Regions from separate parts of the Sporosarcina sp. P37 genome, predicted to be linked through region 1. Evidence: a T-box and tRNA genes for the amino acid it is inferred to sense, from the RefSeq annotation. Region 1 holds a T-box; the other regions hold tRNA genes.
What was found. A T-box is a leader RNA that pairs with one kind of tRNA and senses whether it is charged. The one in region 1 lies ahead of serS (serine--tRNA ligase), so its partner is inferred to be a tRNA-Ser.
Positions count from the first base shown of each region.

Region 2: it has a tRNA-Ser gene. The T-box ahead of serS (serine--tRNA ligase) is inferred to sense a tRNA for this amino acid. The anticodon was not compared.
Region 3: it has a tRNA-Ser gene. The T-box ahead of serS (serine--tRNA ligase) is inferred to sense a tRNA for this amino acid. The anticodon was not compared.

Region 1 covers NZ_CP015349.1:1,870,127-1,872,362, reverse strand. The annotation lists gene serS (serine--tRNA ligase) at 1-872, opposite strand, end outside; T-box leader at 941-1,148, opposite strand; gene pdxS (pyridoxal 5'-phosphate synthase lyase subunit PdxS) at 1,401-2,236, opposite strand, start outside.
Region 2 covers NZ_CP015349.1:1,071,597-1,073,832, reverse strand. The annotation lists rRNA gene SporoP37_RS05695 (23S ribosomal RNA) at 1-749, shown strand, start outside; rRNA gene rrf (5S ribosomal RNA) at 874-989, shown strand; tRNA gene SporoP37_RS05685 (tRNA-Asn) at 1,038-1,112, shown strand; tRNA gene SporoP37_RS05680 (tRNA-Ser) at 1,118-1,209, shown strand; tRNA gene SporoP37_RS05675 (tRNA-Glu) at 1,239-1,313, shown strand; tRNA gene SporoP37_RS05670 (tRNA-Val) at 1,355-1,430, shown strand; tRNA gene SporoP37_RS05665 (tRNA-Met) at 1,452-1,526, shown strand; tRNA gene SporoP37_RS05660 (tRNA-Asp) at 1,528-1,603, shown strand; tRNA gene SporoP37_RS05655 (tRNA-Phe) at 1,651-1,726, shown strand; tRNA gene SporoP37_RS05650 (tRNA-Thr) at 1,735-1,807, shown strand; tRNA gene SporoP37_RS05645 (tRNA-Tyr) at 1,816-1,900, shown strand; tRNA gene SporoP37_RS05640 (tRNA-Trp) at 1,904-1,974, shown strand; tRNA gene SporoP37_RS05635 (tRNA-His) at 1,997-2,072, shown strand; tRNA gene SporoP37_RS05630 (tRNA-His) at 2,126-2,201, shown strand; tRNA gene SporoP37_RS05625 (tRNA-Gln) at 2,206-2,236, shown strand, end outside.
Region 3 covers NZ_CP015349.1:804,873-807,108, reverse strand. The annotation lists tRNA gene SporoP37_RS04290 (tRNA-Leu) at 1-39, shown strand, start outside; tRNA gene SporoP37_RS04285 (tRNA-Arg) at 49-125, shown strand; tRNA gene SporoP37_RS04280 (tRNA-Pro) at 155-231, shown strand; tRNA gene SporoP37_RS04275 (tRNA-Ala) at 238-313, shown strand; tRNA gene SporoP37_RS04270 (tRNA-Met) at 340-413, shown strand; tRNA gene SporoP37_RS04265 (tRNA-Ile) at 419-495, shown strand; tRNA gene SporoP37_RS04260 (tRNA-Ser) at 511-603, shown strand; tRNA gene SporoP37_RS04255 (tRNA-Met) at 690-764, shown strand; tRNA gene SporoP37_RS04250 (tRNA-Asp) at 766-841, shown strand; tRNA gene SporoP37_RS04245 (tRNA-Phe) at 889-964, shown strand; tRNA gene SporoP37_RS04240 (tRNA-Gly) at 970-1,043, shown strand; tRNA gene SporoP37_RS04235 (tRNA-Ile) at 1,048-1,124, shown strand; tRNA gene SporoP37_RS04230 (tRNA-Asn) at 1,126-1,200, shown strand; tRNA gene SporoP37_RS04225 (tRNA-Ser) at 1,213-1,303, shown strand; tRNA gene SporoP37_RS04220 (tRNA-Glu) at 1,313-1,384, shown strand; gene SporoP37_RS04215 (TraR/DksA C4-type zinc finger protein) at 1,580-2,236, opposite strand, start outside.

The DNA of each region.
Region 1 (2,236 bases):
TTCACGAAACGGACAAGTTCCACTTTATTGAACTGATGCTGGCGAATCAGGCCGCGTGTATCACGTCCTGCTGATCCTGCTTCAGAACGGAAATTTGTGCTGTATGCTGTGAAAGCAATCGGTAACTTTGCACCGTCCAAAATTTCATCACGATAGAAGTTCGTCACCGGCACTTCAGATGTCGGGATCAAAAAGTAGTCTTCTTCTTCAATCAAGAATGCATCTTCCTCAAACTTTGGCAGTTGCCCTGTTCCCGTCAGACTCGTACGGTTTACCAAATAAGGCGGCAGCATTTCCTCATAGCCGTGCTCTTCCTGATGAAGATCAAGCATGAAGTTGATTAGTGCACGTTCCAGTCGGGCACCCAGTCCGCGGTAAAATACAAAACGGCTGCCAGTTACTTTTGCTGCACGTTCAAAGTCGAGCAACTGCAGATCTGTTCCAATTTCCCAGTGCGGTTTTGGCTCGAAATCAAATTTCGGCAGCTCACCCCATGTGCGCACTTCCACATTATCATCTTCACTGTCCCCTACTGGCACACTGTCGTGCGGAATATTTGGGATGCGCATAAGAACATAATTCAATTCCTCTTCAACTTTCGCAAGCTCCTGGTCATATGCTTTGATTTCTTCACCGACTGTCTTCATTCGCGCGATGACTTCATCTGCATTTTCTTTGTTGCGCTTCATTTGCGCAACTTGCTGTGATACTTCGTTGCGCTCCGCTTTCAGCACTTCTACTTTTGATAATATTTCGCGGCGCTTCTCGTCCAGCCCGCCGAACTTCTCAAAGTCTGTCAGATCTTCCCCGCGCTTGCTGAGTTTTTCTTTTACCTCTTCAAAATTCGCGCGCAATACTTTACTGTCCAGCATTCCATCCGCCTCCTTGTAATTACCTCACTGATAATAAAAAGCAATAAAAAAAGCCCTCCATCCCCTAAAATAGGGACGAGAACTACCCGCGTTGCCACCCAAATTGACTGATTGCCAGCCCACTTGTTTGAGATATCGGCTCAACTGACCGGCACAACCTACTGATTTCAGTTCTGCTACTCCAGGACGGATTCACAACGGTTTTTACCGGCTTACACCATCCGCCGGCTCTCTAAAAAAAACACTGTCGCTACTGCTTCCTATCATCGTGATGTATGTGAAATTAATTATACCATACTACAAATTCTGACTATTGACAAGGGACATGGTGCGTTTTTCTGCAGGATATACAAAGAAACACGAGGCAGCCGTAACGCGAAAAAAACCGCTGCAGCGCACACGGGCGGCACCTTTGACGGGCCGATGGGAACCAAGAGTTGATCCATCCCTGCGCTAACAGCGGGTCTGCAATATTATACGATTTCTATCCAATCCCCAGACAAATCCGGGTACTGGTTCCGCACTAATTCACGAGCTGCGGGTCGCCATTAATTCACTTTCTGAGAGCTTCGAGATTTCCAGACCTTTCATCGGTACACCAATGTTCTTTGAAAGTTCCGCAATCAGCTGATAATCCTGATAGTTAGCCGTTGCCTGTACAATTGCACGGGCAAATGCCTCAGGGTTATCTGATTTGAAAATTCCTGACCCGACGAATACTCCGTCCGCTCCAAGTTCCATCATTAATGCTGCATCTGCTGGCGTTGCGACGCCCCCGGCTGAGTAGTTTACGACCGGCAGACGGCCCGCTTCTTTAATAGCAAGCAATATTTCATACGGTGCACCCAGATCACGTGCTTCCGTCATCAATTCATCCGTGCTCATATGCACCACTTTACTCACCTGTGCATTGATCATGCGCAAGTGACGCACAGCTTCCACAATATTGCCCGTGCCCGGCTCCCCTTTCGTACGGAGCATTTTAGCTCCCTCACCCAAACGTCTTGCTGCTTCACCAAGGTTTCTCGCACCACAGACAAATGGCACTTTAAAGTCACTCTTCAGCAAATGGAACTCATCATCGGCAGGTGTCAGTACTTCACTTTCGTCAATATAATCAACACCCAGCGCTTCCAACACACGCGCTTCTGAAATATGTCCGATCCGAGCTTTCGCCATTACGGGGATGGATACTGCCTGTTGCACTTCTTCTACAATTCGCGGGTCTGCCATACGCGCTACACCGCCCGCTGCCCGTATATCCGAAGGCACCCGCTCCAAAGCCATGACTGCAATCGCTCCTGCCGCCTCCGCTACCTTTGCCTGTTCTGCATTGATTACATCCATAATAACGCCGCCATAAT
Region 2 (2,236 bases), 800 kb from region 1:
TCGGAGGAGGCATTGGTGGGATACTACCCTGGCTGTATTGGACTTCTAACCCTTGCCCGTGATCCGGGCAGGAGACAGTGTCAGGTGGGCAGTTTGACTGGGGCGGTCGCCTCCTAAAGAGTAACGGAGGCGCTCAAAGGTTCCCTCAGAATGGTTGGACATCATTCGCAGAGTGCAAAGGCATAAGGGAGCTTGACTGCGAGACCTACAAGTCGAGCAGGGTCGAAAGACGGACTTAGTGATCCGGTGGTTCCGCATGGAAGGGCCATCGCTCAACGGATAAAAGCTACCCCGGGGATAACAGGCTTATCTCCCCCAAGAGTCCACATCGACGGGGAGGTTTGGCACCTCGATGTCGGCTCGTCGCATCCTGGGGCTGTAGTCGGTCCCAAGGGTTGGGCTGTTCGCCCATTAAAGCGGCACGCGAGCTGGGTTCAGAACGTCGTGAGACAGTTCGGTCCCTATCCGTCGCGGGCGCAGGAAATTTGAGGAGAGCTGTCCTTAGTACGAGAGGACCGGGATGGACATACCGCTGGTGTACCAGTTGTCTTGCCAAAGGCATCGCTGGGTAGCTATGTATGGACGGGATAAATGCTGAAAGCATCTAAGCATGAAGCCCCCTTCAAGATGAGATTTCCCATTACGCAAGTAAGTAAGATCCCTCAAAGATGATGAGGTGGATAGGTCTGGGGTGGAAGTACGGCGACGTATGCAGCTGACAGATACTAATCGATCGAGGACTTAACCTATTATAAAAAGAAATTACTTGAAATACCCAATGTCTTTTATTCAGTTTTGAGTGAACAAAGAGTGTTGAAAAAACACTTGACATTCCCACTCAGTTTGGTATAATAATCATGGCTTTAAAAACAGTTCAGTGACGATGGCAAAGAGGTCACACCCGTTCCCATACCGAACACGGAAGTTAAGCTCTTTAGCGCCGATGGTAGTTGGGGGTTTCCCCCTGTGAGAGTAGGACGTCGCTGGTCTGTGAATCAAGTCACTTGTGTCATACCAATAATACCATTTCATATTATTCCGCAGTAGCTCAGTGGTAGAGCAATCGGCTGTTAACCGATCGGTCGTAAGTTCGAATCTTACCTGCGGAGCCATTATTGGAGAGCTGTCCGAGTGGCCGAAGGAGCACGATTGGAAATCGTGTAGGCGGTTTGCGCTGCCTCAAGGGTTCGAATCCCTTGCTCTCCGCCAGATTCACATATACGCTCTCAACTTTATACGGCCCCTTGGTCAAGCGGTTAAGACACCGCCCTTTCACGGCGGTATCACGGGTTCGAATCCCGTAGGGGTCACCATTTTAATTAATATTTCTTAGCAGCGAAAACAATTTAACCCAGGAGGATTAGCTCAGCTGGGAGAGCACCTGCCTTACAAGCAGGGGGTCGGCGGTTCGAGCCCGTCATCCTCCACCATATGTATTTCAATAGTATTGTCGCGGGGTGGAGCAGTGGTAGCTCGTTGGGCTCATAACCCAAAGGTCGCAGGTTCAAATCCTGCCCCCGCAACCAAGGTCCCGTGGTGTAGCGGTTAACATGCCTGCCTGTCACGCAGGAGATCGCGGGTTCGATTCCCGTCGGGACCGCCATTTATTACATACGCTTTTACAAGCGTCATTGTCAAAATACCATTAGTGGCTCAGTAGCTCAGTCGGTAGAGCAAAGGACTGAAAATCCTTGTGTCGGCGGTTCGATTCCGTCCTGAGCCACCATTTAATATGCCGGTGTAGCTCAATTGGTAGAGCAACTGACTTGTAATCAGTAGGTTGAGGGTTCAAGTCCTTTCGCCGGCATCCTTCTTGGTGGGGTAGCGAAGTGGCTAAACGCGGCGGACTGTAAATCCGCTCCCTCCGGGTTCGGCGGTTCGAATCCGTCCCCCACCACCATTTAGGGGCATAGTTCAACGGTAGAATAGAGGTCTCCAAAACCTTTGGTGTGGGTTCGATTCCTACTGCCCCTGTTTCCTTAAATTAATTATTGTGGCGGGCGTGGCGAAGTGGTTAACGCATCGGATTGTGGTTCCGACATTCGGGGGTTCGATTCCCCTCGTCCGCCCCATACAACTGAAAATATTGAACATTTATTTCTTTACTATAAGTGATTATAACATGGCGGGCGTGGCGAAGTGGTTAACGCATCGGATTGTGGTTCCGACATTCGGGGGTTCGATTCCCCTCGTCCGCCCCATTAATGGGGTATAGCCAAGCGGTAAGGCAACGGAC
Region 3 (2,236 bases), 1.1 Mb from region 1:
GTGACTACCGTACCGGTTCGATTCCGGTTCTCGGCACCAATTATATATGCGCCCGTAGCTCAATTGGATAGAGCGTCTGACTACGGATCAGAAGGTTGTGGGTTCGACTCCTGCCGGGCGCGCCATAATTTAAACAACATTATTCATATACTGTCGGGAAGTAGCTCAGCTTGGTAGAGCACTTGGTTTGGGACCAAGGGGTCGCAGGTTCGAATCCTGTCTTCCCGACCACTTATTGGGGCCTTAGCTCAGCTGGGAGAGCGCCTGCCTTGCACGCAGGAGGTCAACGGTTCGATCCCGTTAGGCTCCACCAATATTAATTTAAGACTGACTAATTATGGCGGTGTAGCTCAGCTGGCTAGAGCATACGGTTCATACCCGTAAGGTCGTGGGTTCGACTCCCTCCGCCGCTATCTAAGGACCTTTAGCTCAGTTGGTTAGAGCAGACGGCTCATAACCGTCCGGTCGCAGGTTCGAGTCCTGCAAGGTCCACCAGTTTACTTATACCACGGAGGAATACCCAAGCCTGGCTGAAGGGATCGGTCTTGAAAACCGACAGGGGTGTTAAAGCCCGCGGGGGTTCGAATCCCTCTTCCTCCGCCATATTTACTTAAACTTTAGCTTTACTTTAGTAAGTTATTATGTTAAGATAATAAAGTCGTTAAGTAAGCAAGAGACATTTATATTATCGCGGGGTGGAGCAGTGGTAGCTCGTTGGGCTCATAACCCAAAGGTCGCAGGTTCAAATCCTGCCCCCGCAACCAAGGTCCCGTGGTGTAGCGGTTAACATGCCTGCCTGTCACGCAGGAGATCGCGGGTTCGATTCCCGTCGGGACCGCCATTTATTACATACGCTTTTACAAGCGTCATTGTCAAAATACCATTAGTGGCTCAGTAGCTCAGTCGGTAGAGCAAAGGACTGAAAATCCTTGTGTCGGCGGTTCGATTCCGTCCTGAGCCACCATAAATGCGGGTGTAGTTTAGTGGTAAAACCTCAGCCTTCCAAGCTGATGATGAGGGTTCGATTCCCTTCACCCGCTCCATTAGGGGCCTATAGCTCAGCTGGTTAGAGCGCACGCCTGATAAGCGTGAGGTCGGTGGTTCGAGTCCACTTAGGCCCACCATTCCGCAGTAGCTCAGTGGTAGAGCAATCGGCTGTTAACCGATCGGTCGTAAGTTCGAATCTTACCTGCGGAGCCAATTTTTATTAATGGGGAAGTACTCAAGTGGCTCAAGAGGCGCCCCTGCTAAGGGTGTAGGTCGCGAAAGCGGCGCGAGGGTTCGAATCCCTCCTTCTCCGCCATAATATTCAGGCCCCTTGGTCAAGCGGTTAAGACACCGCCCTTTCACGGCGGTATCACGGGTTCGAATCCCGTAGGGGTCATATTGAAAAAGGTATTGCACATCTGTGCAATACCTTTTTTGTTTCGTCAATTTTACTGCATCAAGCAGTAAGGAAAGTGGATTCTTAACGGTGCCTTTCCAGAATGCAAACTATGCTTTGCGCATGCTCGCATACTAAAAGGTGGCAAAAGGACATCCCCGCACATCACAGTGCTTCAAGGGATGTCCTTTTTTGTTACTTGTCTTTATTTGAATCGATATAGCTGTCACCTTTATGATAGGGGATATCGCCTAATGGAGATTCCATTCCGGCTTCATCCAGTTCGTCTTCATATTCGGCGACTTCTTCATTGTGGACAATGCCGGCCGGTTCACCTGTGATATCGGTTACTGCAAATTCCTCATATTCTTCCGCACCATCTTCATTTTCTTCGTCGTATAGATCTTCATAATCACGATTTTCATTGCCCATGAAGTCTGAGGGCGTTTCGGAAGTTCCTGATTTTGCGATTTCCTGGAAGCTGTCTTCATAATCCCTGGCCTCGCCTTGTCTTCTGGCAGCGAACGAATTAGGCTCCGCCATGATTAACAGATCATCTTCTGCCGGCCTGTCATCAGGGACATCTTTTTGCGCATCCTCGATACACACCGTAGTGTAGGGGATGGCTTCTAACCGCTCCGCCTGTATTTCCTTGCCGCATACCTCGCAAGTTCCGTACGTGCCATCCTTGATAGCCTGGAGCGCTTTCTGGACCTTTTCCAGCTCGCCTTCCGCATGTGTATTGAGTGCGATATCTTTTTCACGTTCATATAATTCTGTTCCCATATCTGCGGGATGATTGTCATACATGGACAATTCGCCCACGTCTTCCTGCGCAGTTTTTACAATATT